Regions from separate parts of the Mesorhizobium sp. B2-3-11 genome, predicted to be linked through region 2. Evidence: predicted binding sites of a transcription regulator. Region 2 holds the regulator's gene; the other holds the start of a gene.
The links. The regulator PhoB, encoded in region 2, activates phosphate uptake and scavenging genes when phosphate is short. The targets are predictions, from matches to a motif close to TGTCATNNANCTGTCAT.

Region 1 (7,717 bases), on a different contig from region 2:
GATGACCTTCAGCACGTCGTCGGGACCGATGATCGAGGCGGTAACCTGCACGCCGCCGGTGCCCCAGCCATAAGGCATCGGCATTTCGCGCGAAGCGAAGGGCACCTGGTAGCCGGGGATGGCGATGCCCTTGAGGATCGCGCGGCGGATCATCCGCTTGGTCTGCTCGTCGAGATAGGCGAAGTTGTAGGTGGCGATGTCGGTGGATTGCGCGGTCATTCCGCAGCCTCCTTCTTTTCTCCCGCCTTTGCTGGATTTTCGCGGGCCTCATATTCGGCGCGCATGCGGCGCACGAGGTCGAGCTCGGCCTGGAAGTCGACATAGTGCGGCAGCTTCAGGTGCTCGACGAAGCCGGTGGCCTGGACATTGTCCGAGTGCGAGATGACGAACTCCTCGTCCTGCGCGGCGGCAACGACGTCCTCACCGAGTTCGGAGGCGCGCAGCGCCCGGTCGCAGAGCGCCATGGCCATCGCCTTGCGCTCGCTCTGGCCGAAGACGAGACCGTAGCCACGGGTGAATTGCGGCGGCGCCTTGGCCGAGCCCTTGAACTGGTTGACCATCTGGCATTCGGTGACGCGCACCGTGCCGAGCGGCACCGCGAAGGGCAGTTCGGGAACGTCGAGCTCCAGCTCGACCTCGCCGATGCGGATCTCGCCGACGAATGGATGGTTGCGGGCATAGCCGCGCTGCGTTGAATAGCCGAGGGCCAGCAGAAAACCCTCGTCGCCGCGCGACAGTGCCTGCAGGCGGATGTCGCGCGCCATCGGGAATTCCAGCGGCTCGCGGGTGATGTCGCCGGGGACATGATCCCCAGGCATGTCGCCATCGGGCTCGATCAGGCCTTCGCGGGCAAGGATCGCCGAGACACGCGGCATCGCCTGGGCTTCCGTCTCGCGCCGCAAGGGCTCGGCGACATCGGCACCGGCGGCGAGCTCAGGGTCGAGCAGGCGGTGCGTGTAGTCGAAGGTCGGACCAAGCAACTGGCCGCCGGGCAGGTCCTTGTAGGTCGCCGACACACGCCGCTCGACCAGCATTGTGCCGGTGTCGATCGGTCTGGAATAGCCGAAGCGCGGCAGCGTGGTGCGGTAGGCGCGCACCAGGAAGATCGCCTCGATCATGTCGCCCCGCGCCTGGACGATAGCGAGTGCCGCCAATTCACGGTCATAGAGCGAACCTTCGCTCATCACCCGGTCGACGCCGAGCGCCAGCTGTTCGACGATCTGGTCGAGGCGCAGCGCCGGCACCGAGCGGTCGCCACGCCGGCGGTCGGCAAGCAGGCTGTGAGCGTTGGCAATTGCGGCTTCGCCGCCTTTTACCGCGACATACATCTTCAAGCCTCCATCGTCTTGATGCGCGTCGTGCGCGGCAGGCAGGCTATGCCGTCCGATGTGGCGAGGATGATGTCGACGCCGCGCGGAAAGCGCTTGTTGTTTTGCTTCCACTGCTCGACGAAGTGACGCGGCATCTGCGCCGGCGCGATCGCGGCGCTGGTTTCGATGCCGGGGCCTTCGAGCAACAGCGGGGACCCTGAAGCGAGGTCGCCGACCTGCAGGATCAGCGTCGTCGAGCGGTCGGGATAATCCTGCGTGCCCTGCGAAAAACCGTCGAGCGCCATCATCTCGGCCGGTGTGGCAATAAACGCGAAATGCGCATCGGCCGATGTATTGGCCAGCGGCGCACCGGTGTGGAAGCCAAGCCAGGACCTGATCGCGGGGGACGCATGGAGGGCCGGGTCGAGCCAGAGCGGCGTGTCGTTGTCGCACAGCGCCAGTGCTACGGCGCCCGATGTGGCCGAGAGCGGAGCCGGTGGGCGGGCCAGTGCCGATAGGGGCTGAAAGCTGCCCGGCCGCGCCATGGCATCCATGACGGCCCGGAACACCGTCTGGGCGTTGAAGACCGGATCGGCGAAACCGCCCTCGATCGATTGCGCAGCGATATCCATCAATCTTCTCCGCGAACCATGGTGAAGAAATCCACCTTCGTTGCCGCCGTCTCGGCGCGGCGTTTTTCGTGGGCAGCGGTCAGAGCCGAGCGCAAGGGCGCAATGAGCCTGGTCTCGACCTCGGTGCGGCGGGCAGGGTCCTGCCAGAGCGCGTCGGCGATGGCTGCCAGCTTCGCCTTCTGCTTGTCGCGGCCAAGCGTGTAGCAATGGCCGACCTGCCCGGATGGCAGCCGGACAGTGGCACGAGTGACGGTCGCCTCGCCGACATTGAAGGGCGCGCCTCCGCCGCCGATGCGGCCACGCAGCGTGACCAGGCCCGTCTCGGGACCGCGCAGAAGCTCGGCTTGCGAAGGCAGGCCGGACTCGTTCCAGAGCCGCACGATGTCGTCGCCGCTCGATTGCGCCAAGGTGGCCATGGCGGCCTTGCGCTCGGCCTGGTCGCGGGCTTCCTGTCCTCGCATCGCCAACTTTCCTCTAAATTTGTCTATTGATATAGACAACTATACAAATTATACATATTACCTAGCGCGAGTCCATGACGGGTGCGTGACAGGCCGGGAGGCAAAAACATGACCGGGCAAGCGGCCGATACCATCGAGCGGCGCAGCGGCGTCTCACTTTGGCGCCAGATCGCCGACAGGATCTTGCAAGCGATTGCCATTGGCGATTTCGCCGAAAATGCCGCACTGCCGCCCGAGGTCGCGCTGGCGGAGCGCTACGGCGTCAATCGTCACACCGTGCGTAGCGCCATATCGGCCCTCGTACAGGAGGGCGTATTGCGGGCCGAACAGGGGCGCGGCACGTTCGTCTTGTCGCGCAAGCGGCTGTCCTATCCGATCGGCGCGCGCACGCGCTTCTCTGCGGGGCTGCAGGGGCAGACCTCGGAACGGCACATCGTGCTGCTTGCTTTCTCGGTCGAGCCTGCCAGCCAGCGCGTTGCCGAGGGGCTTGGCCTTGCCCGGGGTGCCGAGGTAATCCGGCTGGAAACGCGCGGCGAGGCCGACGGACGGCCGGTGTCGCGCGCTGCCGCATGGTTCGAGGCGAAGCGCTTTGCCGGCATCGACAAGGCGATGGCGCAAACCGGTTCGATCACCGCGTCGCTCGCTCGTTTCGGTATCGACGACTATCTCAGGCAATCGACCTCGCTGTCGGCGCGCCATGCGGACGCCGCCGATCTCGCCGATCTCGATCTGCAGCCGGGCGCCATCGTGCTGGTGACAGTGGCGGTCAACGTCACGCCCGACGGCCAGCCAATCCAGTTTTCCGAATCGCGTTTTCCGGCCGAGCGAGTGGAGCTGAAGCTCTCGGCGCTATAACGCCCCGGCTATCCGATCTCGATCACGGCCTTTATCAGGCCCGACTTCTCGTGTGCCCAGCGTGCGAGATCCCCTGGCGTATCGGCCAGCGTGGTGCGGTGGGTGACGAGCTTGGCCAGCGGCACAGCACCATTGCGGATCGAGGCGGCGACATGATCGAAGTCGGCGCGCAACGCATTGCGGCTGCCGACCAATGTCATTTCGCGCTTGTGGAATTCAGGATCGGAAAAGACGATGTCGTCCTTGACGACACTGACCAGCACCAGCGCTCCGCCATGCGCGACATGGACGAAGGCCGATTGCACCGATCGCGTGTTGCCGGTGGCGTCGAAGACCACGTCGAAGCCTTCGCCGCCGGTCGCATCACGCACCAGATCGGACACGGGTGTTTGCGAGCCGTCGAGAATCGAAAAGCCGAGCTCACTCGCCGCGAAGACCAGTCTTTCGGAGCTCATGTCGAGAAGTGTCACCTCGAGCCCGGCAATGCGTGCGAAGATGGCGGTGCCAAGCCCGATCGGGCCGGCGCCGATGACCAGCGTGCGTGCACCGGGCTCGGAACGCGCGCGGCGCACGGCATGCGCGCCGATGGCCAGGAATTCGACGGCGGCGGCGTCGGCGAGCGACAGACCATTTGTGGGATAGAGATTCTCAGCCGGCACCAGGATCTGTTCGCACATGGCGCCGTCGCGATGCACGCCGAGCACTTCGATCCTGACACAGCAATTTGGTTTGCCATGCCGGCAGGCGATGCATTTGCCGCAGGAGAGATACGGGTTGATGATGACCGGTTCGCCGACCGCAAGCCCGACTCCTTCGCCGACTTCGACGACGGTGCCAGACACCTCATGGCCCATGATGCGGGGGTAGGCGAGGAACGGGTGCTTGCCCTCGAAGATATGGTAGTCGGTGCCGCAGATGCCGACATGGCTGACCGCCACCAGCGCCCAGCCGGGAGGCGGCGAGCCGGGAGCCGGACGGTCTTCCAGAATGAGTTCGCCGGGCGAGCGGCAGACGACGGCTTTCATGTTTCAGTCCATTTTGGGTTTACGAAAACGCCGGCCCGTTTTGATACCGGGCCGGAGATCGTTTTTCGGCTCGTTGACTACTTGCCGCCGCGGCGGCGCAGGCCGTCGAAATAGACAATGACGATGATCAGCACGCCGGTGATGACACGCTGCCAGAAGGCGTTGACGTTGAGCAGGTTGGCGCCGTTGTTGATGGTGGCGAGAATGAAGGCGCCGAGCAGCGGCCCGTGCACCGAGCCGACCGCGCCGAACAGGGAGGTGCCGCCGATCACCGACGAGGCGATCGCCTGTAATTCCCAGCCTTCGGCCTGCGTCGGATTGCCGATGCCGATGCGCGAAGCCAAGAGCACGCCGACGAAGGCCGCGCAGAGACCCGACAGCGTGTAGGCCATGAAGATGGTGCGCTGGACGTTGACGCCGGACAGGCGCGAGGCCTCGGCGTTCGACCCGACCGAGAACAGGTACCGGCCCCAGCGGCTGTGATGCAGGAAGACATAGGCGGGTATGCCGACCAGCAGGACCATCCAGAACAGATTGGGAACGCCGAGGAAGGAGTTGCGCGAGAATTCCTGGAAAGCATCATTGTTGATCGAAATCGAATTGCCGTTGGTCATCAAGAGGCCAATGCCGCGCAGCGACGTCAGGGTCGCCAGCGTGATGATGAAGGGCGGCAGGCCCATCTTGACGATGCCAAAACCATGGAAGAGGCCGATGGCGACGCCGACCAGCAAGGTGAGCAGGATGGCGAGGAAGACTGGGACGCCGGCATTGATCAGCATCGCGGCGATGACGGTTGCGAAGCCGACCACCGCGCCGACGGACAGATCGATGCCGCCGGTGATGATGACGAAGGTCTGGCCGACAGCCAAAATGGCGATCATCGAACCCTGACGCAGCAGGTTCGAGATGTTGTTGGCCGACGCGAAGCTCGATGTGGACAACGACAGGATGACCCACAGCAGCACCAGCAGCGCCAGCAGCGTCAGTCCGAACAGGGCGTTGTAATTGCGCTTCGGTTTTTCGGCAGGAATCGCCTCGGTGCTCATGTCTTTCCTCCCAGCTTTTCTTGTTTCTCGGCGAGCGCCTGTGTGAGAATGTCCTCGTGATCGGCGGTGTGGAACCCGTGCGTGGCCACCAGCTTGCCGCGGCGGAACACGTGCAGCGTGTCGGCCAGTTCATAGACCTCCGGCAAATAGGACGAGATCAGGATGATGCCGGCGCCCTTCGACAACAGCGCGCTGAACAGGCGGTAGATTTCGGCCTTGGTGCCGACATCGACGCCAACCGTCGGCTCGTCGAAGATGAACAGCTTGGCGCCGTGCGCCAGCCATTTGCCGATAACGATCTTCTGCTGGTTGCCGCCGGACAGGCTGGAAGCCAACGCATGGCGCGTCGGAGTCTTGATCCTGAGGCCAGCAATCTGGCGGTCGGCCTCGGCCTTCTCTTTCGCGTTCGAGATCAACAAATTGCTGGAGATGCGCTTGTAGATCGGCAGGTTGAGGTTGAGGCCAACCGGCAAATTGAGGCAGAGACCCTGGTCGCGGCGGCTTTCCGGCGCCAGCGCCATGCCGAGCTTGATCGCGTCATGCTCGGAGTTGATTTGGACATCCTTGCCTTGCCACAGGACCTGGCCGGCCGACTTCTTGTGCCGGCCGTAGAGCGTGGTGACGAATTCGCTGCGCCCGGCGCCGATCAGGCCGTAGAGCCCGACGATCTCGCCGGCACGGACCGTCATCGACACGTTTTCGAAGCCCTTGCCCGAGAGGTTCCTGGCCTCGATGATCGCCGCACCGGGAGTGAAATGCTCCTTGTGGTAGATTTGTTCGATCGAGCGGTTGATCATCAGCTTGACGAGTTCTGCATCGTTGGTCTCGCTGATGTTCCTGGTGCCGACCAGCGTGCCGTCGCGCAGCACCGAAACACGATCGGCGAGCTCGAACACTTCCTCCATGCGGTGGCTGATATAGATGATCGTCACGCCCTCGGTCTTCAGGCGGCGGATCAAGGTGAAGAGCTGGTCGGCCTCCTTGCGGGTCAGGTAGGCGGTCGGCTCGTCGAAGATCAGGAATTTGGTGCCACGCACGGTGGCGCGGGCGGCGGCGATCAACTGCTGCTGGCCGATGGTCAGATCGCCCAATGTGACATGCGCCGGCAAGTCGAAGCCGAGATCATCGATGATCTTCTGCGCTTCCTTGACCATGGCGCGCTGCTGCAGGATGCCGAAGCGCGAATTCTCCTCGCCGAGGAACATGTTGGCGGCGACCGTGAGGTGACGGCAGAGCACGACTTCCTGGTGGACGGCGTTGATGCCGAGCGCCATCGCCTCATGCGGGGTCGCCAGTGCAGCCGGTTGACCCTCCCAGATCACTTCTCCGGAGGTGCGCGGCATGACGCCGGTCAAAAGCTTGATGAGCGTGGATTTGCCGGCGCCGTTCTCGCCGACGATGGCGTGGATCTCGCTTGCCTTGAAGGCAAGGTCCACCGGCTTCAAGGCATGAGTGCCGGGATAACGCTTTTCCAGCCCACGCAATTCGAGGATGGTCCTGCCGGGCTCCAGCGCGGGAGCCGGATGCAGTTCGTGCGCCGTCGGCGTCATGGCGATCCTCCCAGATTGGCCCCGCGGCTGGCACCTGGCGAGGCTGTGATCGTCTTTTCAAACAGCCTAGCCGAAGCCGGCCGATTGCCAAGCCGCTCGTGGCGGCGGATGTTTCCGGGGCGCGACGCCCCGGAAACGATTTTTGAACACTGGCTGCTCAGAGCTTCGGATTGAGCAGCGCGTCGATCTTGGGATCCTTCATGTTGTCCTTGGTCACGAGATTGGCACCGGTGTCGACATTTGCCTCCACCTTCTCGCCCTTCGAAGCGGCGAGCGCCGTCTTGATGCCGTCATAGCCCATCCGATACGGATCCTGGACGACGAGGCCCGAAATGACGCCGTCATTGAGGAACTTGATCAGCTTCTCGTCGCTGTCGAAGCCGATCAGTCCGACCTTGCCGGCAAGTTTGTTCTCGGCGATCGCCTGGCCGACGCCTTGCGCCATGATCAGGTTTGACGCGAAGATGCCCTTCAGGTCCGGATTGGCGGTGATCAGGTCGGTCGCGATGTTGAGGCCGGTGGTGGCCTGGCCGTCGGCGTATTTGTCGGCGATCAGTTCGAGGCCGGGATATTTGGCCTTGAGCTGTTCCTTGAAGCCTTGCGCGCGCTGTTCGAGCGAGCCAGCGCCAGGGAGCGCCGTGATAAGCGCAACCTTGCCTTCGACCTTGCCGCCGTTGGCGGCGCCGATCGCGGCGGCGAGACCGTCAGCGGCGACGCGGCCGCCCTGGACGTTGTCGGTGGTCAGGAACGAGGTGAAGGCCTTGGAGTCGGCGCCCGAGTCGATGCCGATGACCTTGACCTTGGCCGCGGCCTCGTCGATCGGCTTGCCGAGCGCCTT
Region 2 (7,717 bases):
GCGATGAATAGCCCGCCCTCCGGCACGGTGATGTTGTTGGCGGCCGCGTACCGGTTCACGATGCCGATCGGCCACGGATAGGAGTTGGCCAGCCACACCGCGCCCATGATGACGGCACAGGTGACGACGCCGAGCAGCGTCTCGGCCCAGATCGGCCGCAGCGGGAAGCGGAACCGCTTTCGTTGCACCCGCCCGTTGAACAGCGCAAACACGACGGCCAGGCAGGCGACGATGCCTACGACCCAGCTCCAGGTCGCACCGATCGATCCGGCCGGTCCGCCGCCCATCAGCTGGAAGGTGGCGTCGAGCGGTGCCACCGTCTGGCCGCTGGTGACCCACCAGGCGGCACCGCGCCAGACCAGCAGGCCGCCCAGCGTGACGATGAAGGCCGGCACTTCGAGATAGGCGATGACGAAGCCCTGGAAGGCGCCGATCAAAAGGCCGAGCGCCAGGCCGATGACCAGTGCCAGCACCCAAATCCATGGATTGCCGAGTTCAAGCCCCACGAACCGGACCAGGAAATGCACCTGGGCAAAGCCCATGACCATGCCGATCAGGCCCTCGGCGGAACCGACGGACAGGTCGATGTTGCGCATGACGATGACCAGCACCATGCCGCAGGCCATGATTGCGACCGCGGACGTCTGCACCGACAGATTCCACAGATTGCGCGGCGTCAGAAACGTGCGGCTGTCGAAATCGAACGGATTGACGCCAAGACGCAAGCTCGAAATCACATGCAGCGCGACCCAGATCAGCAGCAGGGCGCCGATCATGCCGAGCATACGGGTGTCGATCTCGGTCGCTTTCAGGAACCGGGCAACCGCGCCGAGTTCCGAGGCGCGCGCGGTATCGGCCTGCAGGTTGGACGTCGTGTCGGTCATGATTTCCTCCAACCGGCTGGCCGTCTGACACGGATGCCGAACCCAGCCTAGAAGCTATCCGCGTGATGCGGAAACACAAATCTTTTTGAGAAAACGCCGCGGCTTGGGGCCGCGGCGCCTTCATTCTTCAAGCGGTCAAACTCAGTTGCAGGCCGCGACGCTGCCGGCGGCGACGCCCGCGCAGACTTCGTCCTTCTTGATCCAGCCGGCGTCGATGACGAGGTTGAGATTGTCCTTGGTGATGGCGACCGGGGTCAGGAACAGCGACTTGACGGTGTTGCCGCCAGGCGTCGTGAAGTCCTTCGCGCCGGCGATGTCGGTCATCTTCTTGCCGTCGGCGAGCTGCGAGGCGATCTCGGCGGCGTTCTTGCCGAGTTCACGCGCATCCTTCCACACCGACACGGTCTGGGTGCCGAGCGCGATGCGGTTGAGCGCGGCGTGGTCGCCGTCCTGGCCAGAGACCGGCACGGTGCCGGCGAGCCCCTGCGCCGTCAGCGCCGCGACGACGCCGCCGGCGGTGCCGTCATTGGCCGCGACCACGGCGTCGACCTTATTGTCGTTGGCGGTGAGGAACTGCTCCATGTTCTTCTGGGCGTTGGCGGGCAGCCAGCCGTCCGTATAGGCTTCGCCGACATTCTTGATCTTGCCGCTGTCGATGGCTTCCTTCAGCACTTCCATCGAGCCCGAGAACAGGAAGTCGGCATTCGGGTCGGCACCCGAGCCCTTGATGAAGACGTAATTGCCTTCAGGCTTCACCTTGAACACCTCGCGAGCCTGCATGCGGCCGACTTCCTTGTTGTCGAAGGTCAGGTAGAAGACGTCCTTGTTCTCGATCAGGCGGTCATAGCCGACGACCGGAATGCCCTCGTCGAGCGCCTTCTGCACCGCTGGGCCGATGGCCGAAGCATCCTGCGCCAGGATGATCAGCGAATTGGCGCCCTGGGAAATCAGGCTTTCGACATCGGTCAGCTGCTTGCCGGGATTGGACTGCGCATCGGCGGAAATGTACTTGTCGCCCGCGGCCTCGATCGCTTTCTTCATGGCGGCCTCGTCGGTCTTCCAGCGCTCTTCCTGGAAATTCGACCACGAAACGCCGATGACCTTGTCCTTCGCCTGCGCCACCGACGCCAGCGTCAGCGACATGGCGACACCCGCCAGGATGGCGACTGTGAATCTCTTCATGGTATATCCTCCCTGCGCCGCGTATGGCGCGACCAAACTGGCCCGAAGGCCGGCACAAAGGCCCTATTTTTTCGAGCCTCGAAAAAATACTGATCCATCGTCGGAACACTGTCAACATCGATTCTGATGGATTTTGAGGTGCCGGGAGCCTTTTTTCGAGTCCCGCAATAAATAAATGACAGCTCCTGCCGCATCTGCCAGTATTCGGCCCATTGCCGGAGAGGTTCGAGGGGGTGTCAAGAACCGCGGCGACGGGGAGGATGTGGGAAGCATGTCGGTCGGAATCCGCCACGACGATCTGCGCCGGCGCAACCGCGCCATGGTGATTGCAGCCGTGCGTCAGGGTGGTCAGCCCTCGCGCACCGAGATCGCCGCCACCACCGGCCTCAGCCACTCGACCATATCGGCGATATCAGCCGACCTGATCGACGAGGGTATCCTGACCGAAGGCAAGCCGAACGAAGCCGGTTCACTGAAACGCGGCCGGCCGCAGGTTGGCCTTGGCCTCAACCCCGAGGCCGCGGCTGTGATGACCGTGGTGCTGTCGCTGAATTTCCTGTCCGTCGCCGTCATCGATTATTCCGGCCAGGTGGTCGCCGAGGAACAGCGACGGCTGGACACGCTGACCATGTCGCGCGAGGCGCTGATCGGCGAATGCACGGCAATAGTGCGGCGGCGCCTCGAGGACCCCGATCTCGACGTCCGCAGTATTGCCCGCATCGCGCTGGCGATCCAGGGCATCACCGACAGCGAGGCGCGTGCGATGCTGTGGTCGCCGATCACGCCGCAGACGAACATTCCCTTCGCCGACATACTTGAAGCCGAGTTCGGCATCCCCGCCACCATGGAGAACGACTGCAACATGATGGCGGTGGCGCTGCGCTGGCGCGACCCCGAACGCTACCGCGACGACTTCATCGCCATCCTGCTCTCGCACGGCATCGGCATGGGCCTGGTGCTGAAGGGCGAGCTGTTCACCGGCACGCATTCATCGGGAGGCGAGTTCGGCCACATGATCCATCGCCCGGGAGGCGCGCTCTGCCGCTGCGGACGGCGCGGCTGCGTCGAGGCCTATGCCGGCAACTACGCCATCTGGCGCAACGCCAGGCAGCTTGGCGAGGACGCCGAACCGGTCGCAGATGTCAGCGATGCGCAGATGCGGACACTCGCCGCGACGGCAAGGGAGAAAGACGGACCGGAGCGCGAAGCCTATCGCAAGGCCGGCGAGGCGCTGGGCTATGGGCTGGGCAGCCTGTTCGCGCTGATCGATCCCGCACCCGTCGCCATGGTCGGCGTCAGCGCCGCCGCCTTCGACCTGATCGAGCCGGCCTTGCGCGAGGCCATCGGCCAGACCGCCGGCGGCCAGCATTCGGAATCGATTTCCTTCGACACCGAGCCGAACGAGCTGCCGCTCATCCGCGAAGGTTGCGCTATGCGCGCATTGACCTTCGTGGACCAGGAGATTTTCGCGCCGGGCGTGCTGGCGAGGCCCGGCGTTCCGGGCAAGAATGTAGCCTGATTTCAGTCTTCGCGGATCGCGTAGCCGGCGCCGCGAATGGTGCGGATCACGTCCGGCATACGGCCGTTGTTGACCGCCTTGCGCAGCCGGCCGACATGCACGTCCACGGTGCGTTCATCGATATAGATCGTCTCGCCCCAGACATTGTCGAGCAGCTGGCTGCGCGAGAACACGCGGCCGGGATGACGCATCATGAATTCGAGCAGCCGGAACTCGGTCGGTCCGAGCCGGATCTCGCTCTTCTTGCGATAGACCCGGTGCGATTCCCGGTCGAGCACGATGTCGCCGACCTTGAGCACGCTGGACAGCACTTCCGGCTTGGCGCGGCGCAGCAGCGCCTTGACCCGGGCCATGAATTCCGGTGTCGAGAACGGCTTGACCAGATAGTCGTCGGCACCGGTCGAGAGGCCGCGCACGCGGTCGCTCTCCTCGCCGCGCGCCGTCAACATGATGATCGGCAGCCTCTCGGTCTCGGGCCGCATTCGCAGGCGCCGACAGAGTTCGATGCCGGAAACCGCCGGCACCATCCAGTCGAGCACCAGGAGGTCGGGCACGTTTTCCTGGAGGCGTATCTCGGCTTCGTCGCCGCGTGTCACCACCTCGACCTGGTAACCCTCGGATTCGAGATTGTAGCGGAGGAGCACACCGAGCGGCTCCTCGTCCTCCACCACCATGATGCGTGGCGCGATCATCGATCGATCATCCCTGCCGTCAAGCCGCCGGCACCGACATCGCCGTCTCGTCCTGCTTCGGACGGTTGGCGGGCAGTTGGGTACCGGTCAGCACATAATATGCATTCTCGGCAATGTTGGTCACGTGGTCGCCGATGCGTTCGAGATTTTTGGCGCAGAACAAAAGATGCGTGCAAGCCGTGATGTTGCGGGGATCCTCCATCATGTAGGTCAGGAGTTCGCGGAACACCGAAGTGTATTTGATGTCGATGCGTTCGTCGTCATTCCTGAGCTTGGCGAGGGCGGCGGCATCGCCTGCCGCGTATTCCTCGACTACCCCCTGCACCTGGATCAGCACCAGCTGCGCCATGGAATCTATCGAGTGCGACAGATCGCGCGGGGTGGCGGTAAGGCCGACGGAGCCGACGCGCTTTGCAATGTTCTTGGCAAGGTCGCCGATGCGTTCGAGATCGCCCGCCATGCGGATGGAGCCGACGACATGACGCAGATCGTCGGCCATCGGCTGGCGCTTGGCGATCAGGGTGATGGCGCGATCGTCGAGTTCGCGCTGGCGCGCGTCCATGATGGCGTCATCGGAGACGACGCGCTGTGCCAGCGCATTGTCGGAATTCAGCAGCGCCTTGGTGGCGCCGCCGACCATCGTGCCGGCAAGATCGCCCATGTCGCTGATCAGCTTGCTGATCTGTCCGAGATCCTCGTCGAAGGCTGCGACTGTGTGTTCGGCCATGATCCTGGTCCTCGTATGCGTGAGATCAGCCGAAGCGGCCGGTGATGTAGTCCTGCGTGCGCTTCTCGCGAGGCGACGTGAAGATCTTCTCGGTCTTGTCGAATTCGACCAGCTCGCCCAGATACATGAAAGCCGTCTGCTTCGAGACCCGCGCGGCCTGCTGCATGTTGTGGGTGACGATGACGATCGTGTAGTCGGCCTGCAACTCGTCGATCAATTCCTCGATCTTGGCGGTCGACAATGGGTCGAGCGCCGAGGCCGGCTCGTCGAGCAGGATGACCTCCGGCTTCACCGCCACGGTGCGGGCGATGCAAAGCCGCTGCTGCTGGCCGCCCGACAGGCTGAGTCCGCTGGCATTGAGCTTGTCCTTGACCTCGTTCCACAGCGCGGCGCGCTTCAGCGCCTGCTCGACACGGCCGTCCATCTCTGCCTTGCCGATCTTCTCATAGAGCCTGACGCCGAAGGCGATGTTCTCATAGATCGACATCGGGAACGGCGTCGGCTTCTGGAACACCATGCCGATCTTGGTGCGCAATAGGTTGAGATCCTGCGAGCGGTCGAGAACGTTCTGGCCGTCGAGCAGCACCTGACCCTCGGCGGTCTGCTTGGGGTAGAGTTCGTAGATGCGGTTGAAGACGCGCAGCAGCGTCGACTTTCCGCAACCCGACGGTCCAATGAAGGCCGTCACGCTGCGCTCGGGCAGCGACAGCGTGATGTCTTTCAGCGCCTTCGACTGGCCGTAGTAGAAATTGAGGTTCTTGACCTCGATCTTCGCCTTGGCGGCCGCCTCGGTGGCAATCGTCATGTCTGGAGACAACATCTGGCTCATTTGTCCTCTCTGCGTCCGGTCAGGCTGCGCGCGAAGATGCTGAGCGCGAGAACCGTCAATGTGATTATGAGTGCGCCGGTCCAGGCCAGTTGCTGCCATTCCTCGTAGGGGCTGAGAGCGAACTGGAAAATGGTGACCGGCAGGCTGGCCATCGGCGCGTTGAGGTTGCTCGACCAGAACTGGTTGTTCAGCGCCGTGAAAAGAAGCGGCGCCGTCTCGCCGGAAATGCGGGCGATGGCCAGCAATATGCCGGTGACGATGCCGGACATCGCCGCGCGGTAGGCCACCGAACGGATCACCACCCAGCGTGGCGCGCCAATCGCCGTGCCGGCCTCGCGCAAGGCGTTCGGCACAAGGTTGAGCATGTCCTCGGTGGTGCGCACCACGACGGGGATGACCAGGATGGCCAGCGCGACGGCGCCGGCGATGGCGGAGAAATGCCCCATCGGCCGCACCATCAATTCGTAGACGAACAGACCAATGATGATCGATGGCGCCGACAGCAGGATGTCGTTGATAAAGCGTACCACGGTGGTGAGTTTCGAAAAGCGGCCGTATTCGGCCATGTAGGTGCCGGCCAGCACGCCGATCGGCGTGCCGACGACGATGCCGATGATGGTCATCACGATGCTGCCGTAGATGGCGTTGAGCAGGCCACCGGCATCACCGGGCGGCGGGGTCATTTCCGTGAACACCGAGAGCGAAACGCCCGACAGACCCTTATAGAGCAGCGCGCCGAGGATCAGCGCCAGCCAGGCAAGGCCGATGCCGGCGGCGATGACGCAGAGCGTCATCATCACGCCGTTCTTGCGCTTGCGGCTCTGGTGAAGCGATGCGGCTGTCGACATCGGTCAGACTCCGGTACGGGCATCGATGCGCATCAGCATGTACCGGGCGATGGCAAGGATGAGGAAGGTGATGACGAACAGGATCAGGCCGAGCGCCACCAGCGAGGAGGTGTAGAGATCGCCGACGGCTTCGGTGAATTCGTTGGCGATGGTTGCCGAGATCGTCGTTGCCGGCGCGAACAGCGAGGCGCTGATCCGGTGGGCGTTGCCGATGACGAAGGTGACCGCCATGGTTTCACCGAGCGCACGGCCGAGAGCAAGCATGACGCCGCCCATGATGCCGATGCGGGTGTAGGGGACGACGACCCGGCGTGTTACCTCCCAGGTCGTGCAGCCAATGCCGTAGGCGGACTCCTTCAGCACCGGCGGCACCGTGTCGAACACATCCTTGGTGATCGAGGTGATGAAAGGCAGGATCATGATGGCCAGGATCATCGCCGAGGTCAGCAGGCCAATGCCATAAGGGGGTCCGGCGAACAGGCTGTTAAGGCCGGGAATGCCATGGAACACGCTGATGATGAAAGGTTGCACTGTCGTCTGCAGGAACGGTGCCAGCACGAACAGGCCCCAGATGCCGTAGATGATCGAAGGAATGCCGGCCAGCAGTTCCACCGCCATGCCGATCGGGCGCCGAAGCGGACGCGGGCAGAGCTCGGTGAGAAAAATGGCGATGCCGATGCCGAGCGGCACGGCGATCAGGATAGCGATGGCCGAAGTGATGATGGTGCCATAGATCGGCGCCAGGGCGCCGAATTTCTCGGTGACGGGATTCCAGCTCTCGGTGGTCAGAAAGGAGAAGCCGAAGGTCGACAGTGCCTGCCAGGAACCGGCGAACAAGGAGATGGCAACGCCGCCGAGCAGCACCAGCACGAGAATGGCTGCGGCGCGGGTCAGCCCATGGAAGATTGAATCGGTCAACGCGAACCGTCTGACGGTGGCGTCGCGTGAACCTCGAATGGCTGGCAAGGCTTCCTGGGCAGCGCTCATGTCAAGCTCGGCTCTTTGTGTTGATTGAAAAGGAGCGCCGCGGGGCGGC

Region 1: the regulator PhoB is predicted to act here: its motif matches at 2,478-2,494, upstream of phnF (phosphonate metabolism transcriptional regulator PhnF).

Annotation. Positions count from the first base shown of each region.
Region 1 covers NZ_VFVS01000002.1:176,434-184,150, reverse strand. Annotated here, with positions in the region: gene FJ960_RS04315 (alpha-D-ribose 1-methylphosphonate 5-phosphate C-P-lyase PhnJ) at 1-219, opposite strand, end outside; gene FJ960_RS04310 (carbon-phosphorus lyase complex subunit PhnI) at 216-1,328, opposite strand; gene phnH (phosphonate C-P lyase system protein PhnH) at 1,331-1,942, opposite strand; gene phnG (phosphonate C-P lyase system protein PhnG) at 1,942-2,403, opposite strand; gene phnF (phosphonate metabolism transcriptional regulator PhnF) at 2,512-3,258, shown strand; gene FJ960_RS04290 (zinc-binding alcohol dehydrogenase family protein) at 3,267-4,283, opposite strand; gene FJ960_RS04285 (ABC transporter permease) at 4,361-5,329, opposite strand; gene FJ960_RS04280 (sugar ABC transporter ATP-binding protein) at 5,326-6,879, opposite strand; gene FJ960_RS04275 (ABC transporter substrate-binding protein) at 7,037-7,717, opposite strand, start outside.
Region 2 covers NZ_VFVS01000004.1:87,546-95,262, forward strand. Annotated here, with positions in the region: gene FJ960_RS07685 (sugar ABC transporter permease) at 1-884, opposite strand, end outside; gene xylF (D-xylose ABC transporter substrate-binding protein) at 1,026-2,066, opposite strand; gene FJ960_RS07695 (ROK family protein) at 2,338-3,585, shown strand; gene phoB (phosphate regulon transcriptional regulator PhoB) at 3,588-4,277, opposite strand; gene phoU (phosphate signaling complex protein PhoU) at 4,297-5,004, opposite strand; gene pstB (phosphate ABC transporter ATP-binding protein PstB) at 5,030-5,833, opposite strand; gene pstA (phosphate ABC transporter permease PstA) at 5,830-6,681, opposite strand; gene pstC (phosphate ABC transporter permease subunit PstC) at 6,685-7,668, opposite strand.